2 regions of the Streptomyces sp. NPDC052107 genome follow, and region 1 is predicted to be linked to the other one. Evidence: riboswitches for the same ligand, from Rfam matches in the RefSeq annotation. Region 1 holds a riboswitch; the other holds the start of a gene.

Region 1 (7,557 bases):
ACCGAGTAGTACGTCTTCGACAGCAGCTCCGCGCCCGAGGCGTCGTACGCCCACAGCGTCATGCCGTTGGCGTGGTACGGCAGCGCCTTGCGGCGGTGCAGCACGAGATCGTTGTCGAAGTCGAACGCGATCTCGTGCTCGCCCAGGAGAGCGATCCGGCCCTCGGCCTTGATCGCCTCCACGCGCGCGTCCGCCGTCTCCACGTCCACCGTGCGCGGCGAGTCGCCGGTCAGGCCGAGCAGGACGGCCTTCGGGGTGCCGTGGCCGTGCCCGGTCGCGCCCAGGGAGCCGTACAGCTCCGTGCGGACGCCGGCGGTCTTTTCCAGCAGGCCTTCGTTGCGCAGGCGGCGGGCGAACATCCGCGCCGCGCGCATCGGGCCGACCGTGTGGGAGCTGGACGGGCCGATGCCGATCGAGAACAGGTCGAAGACCGAGATGGCCACGGTCACTCCTCAAGACGGGGGGTGGCGGGGCACCCTCCGGCGGTCTGCCTTCGGGTACCCCACCGGGGACTTACTTGTCCGGGCCTACTTGTTCAGGCCCGGGTACAGCGGGTGCTTGTCGGCGAGCGCCTTCACGCGCGCCTTGAGGGCCTCGGCGTCGTAGGACGGCTTGAGCGCCTCCGCGATCACGTCCGCGACCTCGGCGAAGTCCTCGGCCGTGAAGCCGCGGGTGGCGAGGGCGGGCGTACCGATCCTGAGGCCCGAGGTGACCATCGGCGGGCGGGGGTCGTTCGGGACCGCGTTGCGGTTGACCGTGATGCCGACCTCGTGGAGGCGGTCCTCGGCCTGCTGCCCGTCCAGCTCGGACTCACGCAGGTCCACCAGGATCAGGTGCACGTCCGTGCCGCCGGACAGGACGTTCACGCCGGCCTCGCGGGCGTCGGCCGCCGTCAGACGTTCGGCCAGGATGCGGGCGCCCTCCACTGTACGACGCTGGCGCTCCTTGAAGTCCTCGCTCGCGGCGACCTTGAAGGAGACGGCCTTGGCCGCGATCACGTGCTCCAGGGGGCCGCCCTGGAAGCCCGGGAAGACGGCGGAGTTCAGCTTCTTCGCGAAGTCCTTGCCGCGGGCGAGGATGATGCCGCCGCGCGGACCGCCCAGCGTCTTGTGCGTGGTGGAGGTGACCACGTCGGCGTACGGCACCGGGTTGGCGTGCAGCCCGGCCGCGACCAGGCCCGCGAAATGCGCCATGTCGACCCACAGGTAGGCCTCGACCTCGTCCGCGATCCGGCGGAAGGCGGCGAAGTCCAGCTCGCGCGGGTACGCCGACCAGCCCGCGATGATCACCTTGGGGCGGTGCTCCTTGGCGAGCCGCTCGACCTCGGCCATGTCGACCAGGCCGGTCTCGGCGTCCACGTGGTAGGCGACCACGTTGAACTGCTTGCCGGAGAAGTTCAGACGCATGCCGTGGGTCAGGTGGCCGCCGTGGGCGAGGTCCAGGCCGAGGATGGTGTCCCCGGGCTGGGCCAGCGCGAACAGGGCCGCCTGGTTGGCGGAGGCGCCGGAGTGGGGCTGCACGTTGGCGTACTCGGCGCCGAACAGCTCCTTGACCCGGTCGATGGCGATCTGCTCGGCGACGTCGACGTGCTCGCAGCCGCCGTAGTAGCGGCGGCCCGGGTAGCCCTCGGCGTACTTGTTGGTGAGGACGGAGCCCTGCGCCTCCATCACCGCGAGCGGCGCGAAGTTCTCGGAGGCGATCATCTCCAGCGTGGACTGCTGGCGGCCGAGCTCGGCGTCGACCGCGGCGGCGATCTCCGGGTCCAGCTCGTGCAGGGACGTGTTCAGGACGGTCATACGGCTACGACTCCTCAGCCGGCGGTCTCGGCGGTGTACTCGTCGGCGGAGAGCAGGTCGGCCGGCTCCTCCGCGACGCGCACCTTGAACAGCCAGCCGCCCTCGAAGGGGGCCGAGTTCACCAGCGACGGGTCGTTGACGACGTCCTCGTTGATCTCGGTGACCTCACCGGTGACCGGCGAGTACAGGTCGGAGACCGACTTGGTGGACTCCAGCTCGCCGCAGGTCTCGCCCGCGGTCACCGTGGAGCCGACCTCGGGGAGCTGGGCGTAGACGACATCGCCGAGCGCGTTGGCCGCGAACTCGGTGATGCCGACCGTCGAGACGCCGTCCTCGGCGGCCGACAGCCACTCGTGCTCCTTGCTGTAGCGCAGCTGCTGGGGGTTGCTCATGGCCTGAATTCTCCTGTACGCGCGGGAGTGCTGATGAAGGGGGGACTGCGGAAGCCGCTGTGAGCAGCGGAAACGTGCGCGGGGTCACACAGTGACCGCGCCCAGTGTCTACTTCTGGCGCTTGTAGAACGGCAGCGCCACGACCTCGTACGGCTCATGGCTGCCCCGGATGTCCACGCCGACGCCCTCGGTGCCCGGCGCCGCGTGCGCCGCGTCGACGTAGGCCATGGCGATCGGCTTGCCCAGGGTGGGGGAGGGGGCGCCGGAGGTGACCTCGCCGATCACCTCGCCGCCGGCGACGACGGCGTACCCGGCGCGCGGCACCCGGCGGCCCTCGGCGATCAGGCCGACGAGGACGCGCGGCGGGTTCTGCTCGGCCTTGGCGGCGGCCTCGGTGAGCGCCTCGCGCCCGACGAAGTCGCCCTCCTTCTCGAACTTCACCACCCGGCCGAGCCCGGCGTCGAAGGGGGTGAGCGAGGTGGTCAGCTCGTGCCCGTACAGCGGCATGCCCGCCTCCAGGCGCAGGGTGTCCCGGCAGGACAGGCCGCACGGGACCAGACCGACGCCCTCGCCGGCCTTGGTCAGCGCCTGCCACAGCTCGACCGCGTGCTCGGGCTTCACGAACAGCTCGAAGCCGTCCTCGCCGGTGTATCCGGTGCGGGCGATCAGGGCCGGGACGCCGGCGACCATGCCGGGCAGGCCCGCGTAGTACTTCAGGCCGTCCAGGTCGGCGTCGGTGAGGGACTTCAGGATGCCGGGGGACTCCGGGCCCTGGACGGCGATCAGCGCGTACGCGTCCCGGTCGTCGCGCACCTCGGCGTCGAAGCCGGCGGCGCGCTCGGTCAGCGCGTTCAGCACCACCTGGGCGTTGGAGGCGTTGGCGACGACCATGTACTCGGTCTCGGCGAGCCGGTAGACGATCAGGTCGTCCAGGATGCCGCCGTCGGCCTGGCAGATCATGGTGTAGCGGGCGCGGCCCACGCCGACGGAGGCGATGTTGCCGACCAGGGCGTGGTTCAGGAAGGCGGCCGCCCCGTCGCCGGTGACGGTGATCTCGCCCATGTGGGAGAGGTCGAAGAGACCCGCCTTCGTCCGCACGGCGAGGTGCTCGTCGCGCTCGGAGGCGTAGCGCAGCGGCATGTCCCAGCCGGCGAAGTCGGTCATCGTCGCGCCGAGCGAGCGATGCACGGCATCGAGCGCGGTGTGACGGAGTTCGGTACTGCTCATCGGTCGGTCGTCTCCCAGGAAGCATGGGGCCCCCGCGCGAGCGAAGCCGAGCGTGGGGGAGGGCGAGGAACTTCCTCCCCATCTGTCATCGGAACCTGAGAGGTTCGCCACGACCGCCACCGGGACGATCACGGCTTGCACCTTGGGTGGGGCCACTGACGCAGCCCGCTTTTCAGATGTGCCTCGCCCGCGCGGTAACGGGGCCTGAGAGATTCAAGGGAGGGACTTGCTCCTTCGGCGCCCCAGCGAAGGCTGCTGGGGACTCTCCCGCGCGGATTCAAACGGCCGGTATGCAGTTGGCGGCCACATCATTGCACGGCGAGCGGGCTTTTGTAACCGACCTGTGGCACGACCGGGACCCCGCCGGCGCCCTCGTCCATTACCTTCTCTTTACGCATAGCGGGAATGAAGATTACCGAGCAGGCAGGGGAGGACGATCACGGTGAACAGGACCCCGGTGTACGCCACCGTCACCACCGGCATCGCGGTGCCGGGGCAACGCCGTGCCCCGGCTCCCGTCGTCCGGGACCTGCGCGACCGGGCCGGCCACGGCCCGCGCGCCCTGGTCTTCGGTCCCCGCGACCTGGTCGTGATCACCGGCCTGCCCGGCAGCGGCAAGTCCACCCTGATGCACCGCGCGGTAGCCGGCCGCCGCATCGACTCCCAGGACACCCGCGACCGCTGGGACACCCGTGCCCCCCGCTTCCTCCCCTACGCCCTCTACCGCCCCCTGGTCCGCCTCGCCCACTACGCCGGCCTGCGCCGCGCGCTGCGCACCGGCGAGGGCGTCGTCGTGCACGACTGCGGCACCCAGCCCTGGGTGCGTGCCTGGCTCGCCCGCGAGGCCCGCCGCCGGGGCGGCACCCTCCATCTGCTCCTGCTCGACGTCACCCCCGAGACCGCCCAGGAGGGCCAGCGCGAGCGCGGCCGGGGCGTCTCCGCCTACGCCTTCCGCCGTCACCGCCGTACGACCGCCCGGCTGCTCGCCGCGGTCGAGCGCGGTGAGCTGCCCGCGGGCTGCGGCGCGGGGGTGCTGCTGGACCGGCCGGCGGCGGACGCCCTGCAAGGGATCACCTTCACAAGGTGAGGCCCTGTCACAGCCACCCGCTAGCCTTCATGGTCACAGCAGTGGTTCCCAGCAGGCGGTAGGCAGATGGACTTCCCGGCGGACATTCCCGCGGACTTCCCGGCACAGGCGCACCCCCAGCCGCACGGCGGCTGGCCCGGCAACGAGCTGGAGGAGGTGCTCTCGGCCTCCCTCGGCATACCCGCAGCGGCCGGCCGGATCATCGAGGTGCTGGGCCGGAGCCTGCTCTGGATCCCGCTCCCCAACGGCGGCGCTCCGGACAGCGGCCCGCTCGACCTGCCCTCACTGGACATCGACGGCCAGGCGTACGTCCCGGTGTTCAGCTCCGAGGAACAGCTGCGCCAGGCGGCCGGCCCCCACATGTCGTACACCATCGCCCCCGCCGTGGAGTTCGCCCGGGGCCTGCCCCCGCAGATCGGCATCGCGGTGAACCCCGACGCGCTGGTCGGTATCCCGCTCCCGCCCGTGGCGGTGGCCGAGCTGTGCCGGATCGGCCGTACCCCGCTGGACGGCCCGAACACCGGCGCCCGGGTCCGGCTCTTCGAGCCCGACTGGCAGGACGACCCGGTCGACTTCCTCGCCGCCGCGTCCGCCGAGTTCGCCGAGACCGGCGTGGTCCACACCGCCCGCCGCTGCCTGGCCGCCATCGAGACGGACGACCCGGTCATGTTCGTGGGCGTCGAACTCTCCCAGTGGGAGGGCGACCTGCGCACCCTCCCCATGCAGGCCCTCGGCAAAGCTCTCGGAAAGATCCCGGTGCAGTGGCCGGTCAACCTGGTCCTTCTGGACGTGACGGACGACCCGGTGGCCGAATGGCTGAAGGCGAACGTCCGCCCCTTCTATCAATACGGCCACTGAAGTACCTCAAGGGACGCGAGGCTGTGTTCTCCATGCGGCTGCGCCGCGGGGGGTGCGACCAGCCGCACACGACCCGCACCCGCGCACGTACCCAGGGCCCCGGGCCAGTAGGCGCATAAGCTGTCTCCCGACACCGGGGCACAAAAGGAAGGGCACGACAGGTGAGCGCGAGCCACAGCGGCAGCGTCAGCGTGGAACACACGCTGCGCCAGGTCACCCCCGGCCGCTACGACGCCTACGAGGCCCTGCTCCGCGCCCTCGCCACCCCCTCCTCCGGCCAGATCTGGATGCTCCTGTGGCACGGCCAGGCCGGCTCCCCGGACGCCCAGTACGGGAACATGGAGGTCGACGGCTTCCAGTACGCCCCCTGCGTCACCTCCGCCCAGGAGCTCTCGGCCAGCGGCTGGAACCGGTCGTACGAGGTCGTCGACGGCCTCGACGTGGCCCGCACCCTCTACCCCGACCACTACGGCCTCTGGCTCAACCCGCACGCCCCGGGCGGCGGCGTCGGCATCCCCTGGCTGGATCTGCGCCGCATCGCCACGGGCCTGGACCGCCAGCCCGCGGGCCCCCTCCGGCTGACCGAGCCCGGCATCGAGATCCCGCAGTTCTACGCCCTCCTCGCGCAGAACGCCCACCGCACCCCGGCCCTGCGCTCCCTGCGCCGCGCCTGGGTGCAGCCGGCGCTCGGCGCGCCGTACCTCGCCATCGGCCTGGATGTGTACGACACCTCCCCGGCCGCGGTCGACTCGGTGCGCGCGATGATGCAGCAGTCCATCGGGGCGGTTCCGGAGGGACTGCCGGTGTCGACGGTCGCGATGACCGACGACTACGACCCGGTCGTGATGTGGATGCGGGCCGGCGCCCGCCCGTTCTACGACCGCGAGGCCCACGCGGCCCCGCCCCAGCCACAGCTCCAGACCTCTCCCCAGCCCCCGGCCCCCGGCTACGGCTATCCACCGGTGCACGGCGGCTACTGACGCCACTGACCTGGGGATATCGCCCGTAAAGGCCTCCGGCGCACCCGTATGTCCGGCCCGGCTTCGTCCGGTCGCCGCAACTTCCTGTCCGCATAACAGGAAACGCCAGCTTGCATCACGGTTGCGCATCCATTCCCCGTCAAGGCTGGCGGCTGATCGCGCAAGCGTTGAAGACTCCCCCTTCAAGGGGTTCGCCCCTGTGTACGACGGACTGTTTGATGCCGCTACCAGCGGCAAGTGCGGGCCGGCTACCGCCGGTTGAGAGGGGTCCCAGCCTAATGACGGCACCATTGCACGAGCCGACCGCGGAAGCGGCCCCGGGTGCGGCCCAGGAAGCGGCGGTCGCGGCCACCGACGCGAAGGCCGTTCAGGGCCGGTCCCTGGGCCGGATCGCCTGGGAACGCCTCAAGCGGGACAAACTGGCCCTTACGGGCGGCATAGTCGTGCTTCTCCTCATCGTGATCGCGCTGCTCGCCCCGGTTATCGCGAACCTCGTCGGGCAGGACCCGGACGTCTACCACCAGGACCTGATCGACCCGCTGTTCAGCACCCCCAAGGGCTCCCTCGGCGGAATGAGCGGCGACCACCTGCTCGGTGTCGAGCCCGTCAACGGCCGCGACATCTTCGCCCGCATCCTCTACGGCGCCCGGATCTCGCTGCTCGTCGGCTTCCTGTCCGCCGTGGTGGCCGTCATCCTGGGCACCGTCCTCGGCATCTTGGCGGGCTTCTTCGGCGGCTGGGTCGACTCGGTCATCAGCCGGGTCATGGACGGCCTCCTCGCCTTCCCGCAGCTGCTGTTCATCATCGCGCTGGTCTCCGTGATGCCCAACCAGATGCTGGGGCTCACCGGCACGGGCGTGCGCGTCTTCGTCATGATCCTGGTCATCGGCTTCTTCGGCTGGCCGTACATCGGACGCGTCGTGCGCGGCCAGACCCTCTCGCTGCGCGAACGCGAGTACGTCGAGGCGGCCCGCTCGCTCGGCGCCGGGCGGTTCTACATCCTCTTCAAGGAACTGCTGCCCAACCTCGTCGCACCCATCATCGTGTACACGACGATGATGATCCCCACGAACATCCTGACCGAGGCGGCACTCAGCTTCCTGGGCGTGGGCGTCAAGCCGCCCACCTCCTCCTGGGGGCAGATGCTCTCGAGTGCGATCGACTACTACGACTCGGACCCCATGTACATGGTGGTCCCGGGCCTGGCGATCTTCATC
Region 2 (7,557 bases), on a different contig from region 1:
GCGCGAGAGGGCAGCGACAACGCCACCGCTCGTCACCGCGCACAGCCTGACGCGGAGGGTCGGCGCCCGCTGTTCCGGGACCAGGTCGCTGGTCCGGGCGGTGACATTTCCGGAGGTCAGGGCGGGGCGTCGGTTGACCCTGCCCAGTCCGGCGGCATAGGTTTCGGGCAACCGTCAACCTCAGGTGCGGGTGGAGGGTTCGCCCCCGGTCCGTACGCGTCCAACGCCCCGGTGGGGCAGCCGCAGGAGGATCCGTCGATGTCGGTCCTGGTGTGTACGAGGTGCGGTAACCGCAACGCGGAGAACGCCCGCTTCTGTTCCAACTGTGGCGCGCCGCTGCGCCCCGGAGTGGCGCCGGAGCGTGCCTCCGAGACGACGTCCACGATCTCGATCTCCGGTCTCGAGGCCTACGACTCCGAGGTCACCGGCCAGACGCAGATGCCGATGCTGTCGCCCGAGGCACAGGCCGCGGTGGACGCGCTGCCGATGGGCTCGGCGCTGCTGGTGGTGCGCCGGGGACCGAACTCGGGCAGCCGCTTCCTGCTGGACAGCGACCTGACCACGGCCGGCCGTCATCCGCAGAGCGACATCTTCCTGGACGACGTCACGGTCTCGCGCCGGCACGTGGAGTTCCGGCGCTCCCCGGATGGCTCGTTCACGGTGGCCGACGTGGGCAGTCTGAACGGCACGTACGTCAACCGCGAGCGGATCGATCAGGTCCCGCTGTCGAACGGCGACGAGGTGCAGATCGGCAAGTACCGGCTGGTGTTCTACGCGAGCCGGCAGGGCATCTGACCCGCCCCCGGACCGGTGTCCGGGGGGACCCCAGGGAAGGTCCATGCTTCAAACACCGAGCGGCGGTGCCGGAAGCGGTACCGCCGCCAGGGACAGTGGGCTGATGAGCATCGGCACGGTGCTGAACGTGCTGCGCGACGAGTTCCCCGAAGTCACCATCTCCAAGATCCGTTTCCTGGAGTCGGAGGGGCTCATCGAGCCGCAGCGGACCCCTTCGGGATATCGCAAGTTCAGCGCCGGGGATGTCGAGCGCCTGGCGCATGTGCTGCGGATGCAGCGGGACCACTACCTGCCGCTCAAGGTGATCCGCGAGCACCTGGACGCCATGGAGCGGGGCGAGGCCGTCCAGCTGCCCGTGGTGGGCCTTCAGCGCACCACTGGGGACGTTCCGGAGCCGTCCGTGGCGCGCACGGTGGCCCGGATCGGCAGGGCCGAGCTGCTGGCGGCCGCGGAGATCGACGAGGGCGACCTCAAGGAGTGGGAGTCGTACGGGCTCATCGCTCCCCTGGAGGACGGGGCGTACGACGCCGAGGCGGTCACCGTGGCCTCGCTCGTCGCCGAACTAGGCCGGTTCGGGATCGAGCCACGCCACCTTCGGGTGATGAAGGCGGCCGCCGACCGCGAGGCCGGACTGGTCGACCAGGTGGTGGCCCCGCTCAGGCGCCACCGCAACCCGCAGACCAGGGCCCATGCCGAGGCCCGTGCGAAGGAGCTGGCGGCGCTCACGGTGAAGCTGCACACGGCACTGGTGCAGACCGCTCTCGGGGTGCGGCTGCCCTGAACAGCGGGGGGCCGTGAGCGGCCGGATCGGCCACCTGTTCCCGGCCCGACTACCCAAACGTCCCGAGCACGGCCTAGGGTTGCTGTGTGAACGAGCTCGATGTCGTAGGTGTCCGGGTCGAAATGCCCTCCAACCAACCGATCGTGCTCCTGCGCGAAGTGGGAGGCGACCGTTACCTCCCCATCTGGATCGGGCCGGGGGAGGCGACGGCGATCGCGTTCGCCCAGCAGGGCATGGCCCCCGCCAGGCCGCTGACCCACGACCTGTTCAAGGACGTGCTGGAGGCCGTCGGCCAGGAGCTGACCGAAGTACGCATCACCGATCTGCGGGAAGGTGTTTTCTACGCGGAGCTGGTCTTCGCCAGCGGCGTCGAGGTCAGCGCCCGCCCCTCCGATGCCATAGCGCTGGCCCTGCGCACCGGAACGCCGATCTACGGCAGTGACGCGGTGCTGGACGACGCCGGCATCGCCATTCCGGACGAGCAGGAGGACGAGGTGGAGAAGTTCCGCGAGTTCCTCGACCAGATCTCGCCCGAGGACTTCGGCACCAGCAGCCAGTGAGTCGGCCGGTGAGCGTCGGCGCCCCCTGCGCGCGGGCAATTGCCACCGGCCATTGAGAGCGTCCTACGGCCTCCCCCGAACGCATTCGGCTAGCCTTTCCCCGCGGTGGGACACGGGAAACCACTCCTAGGGTGATTATCACTCGGCGTGCCGAGTGTGGCGATCGTTGACGCACCCCTGGTGACTGCCTACCGTCGTGAAGGCAGGTCAAGGACGGAGGTCGGCGTGAGCACCAGCGGCGACGGTACGGCTGGGGGTGCCCCCGGACGCGGGTTCGGGGACAGCGGTCCGTACCCTCCCCCGAGCTCTCAGCTGCGTTCGAACAGCGGGTATCCCCAACCGAGCAGCGCGGTCGGTCACGCTCCGCAGCGGCCGACGGTGGTGCCGAACGGCGGAGGGGCGGCGTCCATGGCGGCGGAACAGATCGGCTACCGCGGGCCGACGGCCTGCGCGGCCGCGGGCATCACTTACCGGCAGCTGGACTACTGGGCGCGCACCGGCCTGGTCGAGCCGAGCGTGCGGCCCGCGTACGGGTCGGGCACGCAACGGCTGTACAGCTTCCGTGACGTCGTCGTCCTGAAGATCGTCAAGCGGTTCCTGGACACCGGGGTCTCGCTACAGAACATCCGCACGGCCGTGCAGCACCTCAGGGAACGCGGTTTCCGTGATCTGGAGCGGATGACCCTGATGAGCGACGGCGCCACGGTGTACGAGTGCACCTCGCCGGACGAGGTCCACGCCCTGCTGCAGGGCGGCCAGGGGATCTTCGGGATCGCCGTCGGCGTGGTGTGGCGGGACGTGGAAAGCGCGCTCTCCCAGCTGCACGGCGAGCGCATCGACACCGGCGAGACGCTGGTCGGGCACAACCCCGCGGACGAGCTGGCGCGGCGGCGCAACCGGGCGGTCTGAGAGCGGTCCGGACCCGGCGCGCTCCGGACCCGGGCGTTGTCAGTGCCGTGGTGCAGCATCGGAGATGTGAGAAACGCGCCCACGATCCTGCATCTCGACATGGATGCCTTCTACGCCTCGGTGGAGCAGGCATCCAAGCCGAGCCTGCGCGGGAGGGCGGTCGTCGTGGGCGGGCTCGGGCCGCGCGGGGTCGTGGCCACCGCTTCGTACGAGGCACGTGTCTTCGGGGTCCACTCGGCGATGCCCATGGCCCAGGCACGCCGGCTGGCACCGAATGCCGCGTATCTGGTGCCGCGCTTCGCTGTGTACCGGGCGATCAGCGAGCAGGTGATGGCACTGCTCCAGGAGCTGTCGCCGCTGGTGGAGCCGCTCAGCCTGGACGAGGCGTTCGTGGATCTGGAGGCCGGGGGGACGGCCTGGGACGAGGAGTCGGCGCGGCTGGCCGGGATCAAGCTGCGCGCGGACATCCGGGCGGTCACCGGGCTGACCGGATCGGTGGGGCTCGCCGCCTCCAAGATGCTCGCCAAGATCGCCTCGGAGCAGGCCAAGCCGGACGGCCTGGTGCTCATAGAGCCGGGCTCCGAGCGGGCCCTGCTGGGACCGATGCCGGTGCGGACCCTGCCGGGGGTCGGGCCGGCCACCGGGGACCATCTGCGCCGCGCCGGGATCACCACGGTCGAGGAGCTGGCCGAGGCGGGCGAGGACGAGCTGGTCCGGTTGCTGGGCAAGGCACACGGGCAGGCGCTGTACGCCATGGCCCTGGCCCATGACGAGCGGCCCGTGGTGGCCGAGCGTGAGGCGAAGTCGGTGTCGGTCGAGGACACCTACGACGTGGACATCCATGACCGGCTCCGGATCGGGCTGGAGGTGCAGCGGCTCGCCGACCGGTGTGTGGGGCGGCTGCGCGGGGCCGGGCTGTCGGGGCGGACGATCGTGCTGAAGGTGCGCCGGTACGACTTCTCGACCTTGACCCGCTCCGAGACGCTCAGAGGGCCCACGGACGATCCCGTGGTCGTGCGGGAGGCGGCCGCGCGGCTGCTGGACTCCGTGGACACCACGGGTGGGGTACGGCTGCTGGGCGTGGGCGTCTCCGGGCTCGCCGACTACACCCAGGAGGACCTGTTCGCGCAGGCCATGCCCTCGCGGACGGCGGAGGCGCCGGAGGAGGCTGGGGCCGAGGTCGTCGTGGAGCGGCCGGAGCCCGCCGAACGGCACTGGCGCGCGGGACAGGACGTACGGCATGCGGAGTACGGGCACGGGTGGGTGCAGGGGAGCGGGCTGGGGCGGGTGACGGTGCGGTTCGAGACGCCGCAGTCCCCTCCGGGGAGGGTGCGGACGTTCTTTGTCGAGGACCCCGCGCTGGAGTCCGCCGATCCGTTGCCGCTGGTCGCGGATCCTGCCCAGCCGCCGGCCTGTCTCGGTCCGTCAAGCAGTGGCCGACCCGGGGCTTTGCCCCGGACCCCGGAGGAATTCGGCGATCAGGTCTCCTCCGATCCCGCCAGCTTGCCGAAGTCGTGGTCCGGGGCCGAGGAAGGTGATGCCACGTCCAGACCGTAGTGATGGTAGAGCTGGAGCTCCTGCTCGGGGGAGAGATGGCGGCCCACGCCGAAGTCGGGTGCGTCCTTGATCAGGGCGCGGTCGAACGGGACCTGGAGGGAGCCCTCGATCAGCTCGCTCGGCTCCAGGGGTACGAAGGCGTCGCGGGAGAACAGGCCGGTGCGTATCGCCGCCCACTCGGGCACGCCGGTCGCGTCGTCGAGGTACACCTCGTCGATGGTGCCGATCTTGGTGCCATTGCGGTCGAACGCCTTGCGGCCGATCAGGTTGCGCGGATCGATCTCGGTCTGCACGGTCCCTCTCCCTCCACGTGGTCGCAACTCATCCGTAAGCACTACGAAAGAGCAGATTCGGGGAGGCGGCCACTCGAGGGCCCGGGCGTCGACCTCGCTGGTAGGCTGACAGCGGCTGCTGACCCCGTGCGGGAGAGTCCTCCGACCACCTCGGAGGCGCCGAAGGAGCAAATCCTCCCCGGAATCTCTCAGGCTCACGTACCGCACGGACGAGGTCACTCTGGAAAGCAGGGCGGATGTCGACGGCTTCCGCTCTCACCGACGGTGAAAACCGGGACCTCCAGGCCCCGGTGAAGCTCTCAGGTTGAGATGACAGAGGGGGAGGCCGTCCGGGCACCCGCGTCGTGGTGCCCTCGAAGGTCGCGTCAGACCAGGAGGCCTCCGCAATGACCGCCCATCGTATTCCGCTCTCGGAGCTCGAAGCGGGCATCCCGTTCGAGCAGCGCCACATCGGGCCCGACCAGGAGGCGCGGGCCAAGATGCTCGCGCAGGTCGGCTACGGCTCGCTGGACGAGCTGACCGCCGCGGCGGTCCCGGATGTCATCAAGAACGCCGACGCGCTCGACCTGCCGGGCGCCCGCACCGAGGCCGAGGTGCTCGCCGAGCTGCGCTCGCTCGCCGACCGCAACCAGGTCCTCGACTCCATGATCGGCCTCGGCTACTACGGCACCTTCACCCCGCCGGTGATCCTGCGCAACGTCATGGAGAACCCGGCCTGGTACACGGCCTACACGCCGTACCAGCCGGAGATCTCCCAGGGCCGCCTCGAAGCGCTGCTGAACTTCCAGACGACGGTCGCCGACCTCACCGGGCTGCCCACCTCCGGCGCCTCCCTGCTGGACGAGGGCACCGCCGCCGCCGAGGCCATGGCGCTGTCCAGGCGCATGGGCAGGAACAAGAAGGGCCTGTTCCTCATCGACGCGGACGCGCTGCCGCAGACCATCGCCGTCATCCAGACCCGCGCGGAGCCGACCGGTGTCGAGGTGGTCGTCGCCGACCTCAGCGAGGGCATCCCGGCCGACATCGCCGCGCGTGAGATCAACGGCGTGCTCATCCAGTACCCGGGCGCCTCCGGTGCCGTACGTGACATCAAGCCGGTCATCGACCAGGCGCACGAGCTCGGCGCGCTCGTCACCGTCGCCGCCGACCTGCTCGCGCTGACCCTGCTGACCTCGCCGGGTGAGCTGGGCGCGGACATCGCCGTCGGCACCACCCAGCGCTTCGGTGTGCCGATGGGCTTCGGCGGCCCGCACGCCGGCTACATGGCGGTGCACGAGAAGTTCGCTCGCAGCCTGCCCGGCCGTCTCGTGGGCGTCTCCGTCGACGCCGACGGCAACAAGGCCTACCGGCTCGCGCTGCAGACCCGTGAGCAGCACATCCGCCGGGAGAAGGCGACCAGCAACATCTGCACCGCGCAGGTGCTGCTCGCCGTGATGGCCGGCATGTACGCCGTCTACCACGGGCCGGAGGGGCTGCAGACCATCGCCCGGCGGACGCACCGGTACGCCACGATCCTCGCCGCGGGCCTGAAGGCCGGCGGTGTCGAGATCGTGCACGGCGCCTTCTTCGACACCCTCACCGCGCGGGTGCCAGGCAAGGCCGCCGAGGTCGTCGCCACCGCCCGGGAGCACGGCGTCAACCTGCACCTGGTCGACGCCGACCAGGTCTCGATCGCCTGCGACGAGACCACCAAGCGGGCCCAGGTGGCCGCCGTGTGGTCCGCCTTCGGGGTCGAGGGCGACATCGAGGCCGTGGACGCGACGGCCGAGGACACCCTGCCCGAGGCGCTGCTGCGCACCGACGCCTACCTCACCCACCCGGTCTTCCACCAGCACCGCTCCGAGACCGCGATGCTGCGCTACCTGCGCAGGCTGGCCGACCGCGACTACGCGCTCGACCGCGGCATGATCCCGCTGGGCTCCTGCACCATGAAGCTCAACGCGACCACCGAGATGGAGCCGGTCACCTGGCCCGAGTTCGGCCAGCTGCACCCCTTCGCCCCGGCTGAGCAGGCCGGGGGCTACCTCACCCTCATCCGCGAGCTGGAGGAACGTCTCGCCGAGGTCACCGGCTACGACAAGGTCTCCCTGCAGCCGAACGCCGGTTCGCAGGGCGAGCTGGCCGGTCTGCTCGCCGTCCGCGGCTACCACCGCGCCAACGGAGACGAGCAGCGCACCGTCTGCCTGATCCCGTCCTCCGCGCACGGCACCAACGCCGCCAGCGCCGTGATGGCCGGCATGAAGGTCGTCGTCGTCAAGACCGCCGAGGACGGCGAGATCGACGTCGAGGACCTGCGCGCCAAGATCGAGCAGTACCGCGACGAGCTGGCGGTGCTGATGATCACCTACCCGTCCACGCACGGTGTGTTCGAGGAGCACGTCGCCGACATCTGCGCCCAGGTCCACGAGGCCGGCGGTCAGGTGTACGTCGACGGTGCCAACCTCAACGCCCTGGTCGGCCTCGCCAAGCCGGGCCACTTCGGCGGTGACGTCTCGCACCTGAACCTGCACAAGACCTTCTGCATCCCGCACGGCGGCGGCGGCCCCGGTGTCGGCCCGGTCGCGGTCCGCTCGCACCTGGCGCCGTACCTGCCGAACCACCCGATGCAGCCGGCCGCGGGCCCCGAGACGGGCGTCGGCCCGATCTCGGCCGCTCCATGGGG

The links. A riboswitch is a leader RNA that binds a small molecule or an ion and turns the genes downstream of it on or off. The one in region 1 is predicted to bind glycine.
Region 2: linked by a shared signal. The riboswitch ahead of gcvP (aminomethyl-transferring glycine dehydrogenase) and the one ahead of gcvT (glycine cleavage system aminomethyltransferase GcvT) in region 1 are both predicted to bind glycine.

What each region holds. Positions count from the first base shown of each region.
Region 1 is NZ_JBFAWG010000004.1:36,093-43,649, forward strand. It holds gene AB0M27_RS05665 (L-serine ammonia-lyase) at 1-443, opposite strand, end outside; gene glyA (serine hydroxymethyltransferase) at 528-1,796, opposite strand; gene gcvH (glycine cleavage system protein GcvH) at 1,811-2,188, opposite strand; gene gcvT (glycine cleavage system aminomethyltransferase GcvT) at 2,297-3,415, opposite strand; glycine riboswitch at 3,598-3,695, opposite strand; gene AB0M27_RS05685 (AAA family ATPase) at 3,858-4,502, shown strand; gene AB0M27_RS05690 (enhanced serine sensitivity protein SseB) at 4,569-5,360, shown strand; gene AB0M27_RS05695 (enhanced serine sensitivity protein SseB C-terminal domain-containing protein) at 5,522-6,340, shown strand; gene AB0M27_RS05700 (ABC transporter permease) at 6,619-7,557, shown strand, end outside.
Region 2 is NZ_JBFAWG010000009.1:5,901-13,457, forward strand. It holds gene AB0M27_RS12210 (FHA domain-containing protein) at 1-795, shown strand, start outside; gene AB0M27_RS12215 (MerR family transcriptional regulator) at 839-1,576, shown strand; gene AB0M27_RS12220 (bifunctional nuclease family protein) at 1,663-2,136, shown strand; gene AB0M27_RS12225 (MerR family transcriptional regulator) at 2,362-3,045, shown strand; gene AB0M27_RS12230 (DNA polymerase IV) at 3,112-4,602, shown strand; gene AB0M27_RS12235 (PRC-barrel domain-containing protein) at 4,524-4,895, opposite strand; glycine riboswitch at 5,015-5,109, shown strand; gene gcvP (aminomethyl-transferring glycine dehydrogenase) at 5,282-7,557, shown strand, end outside.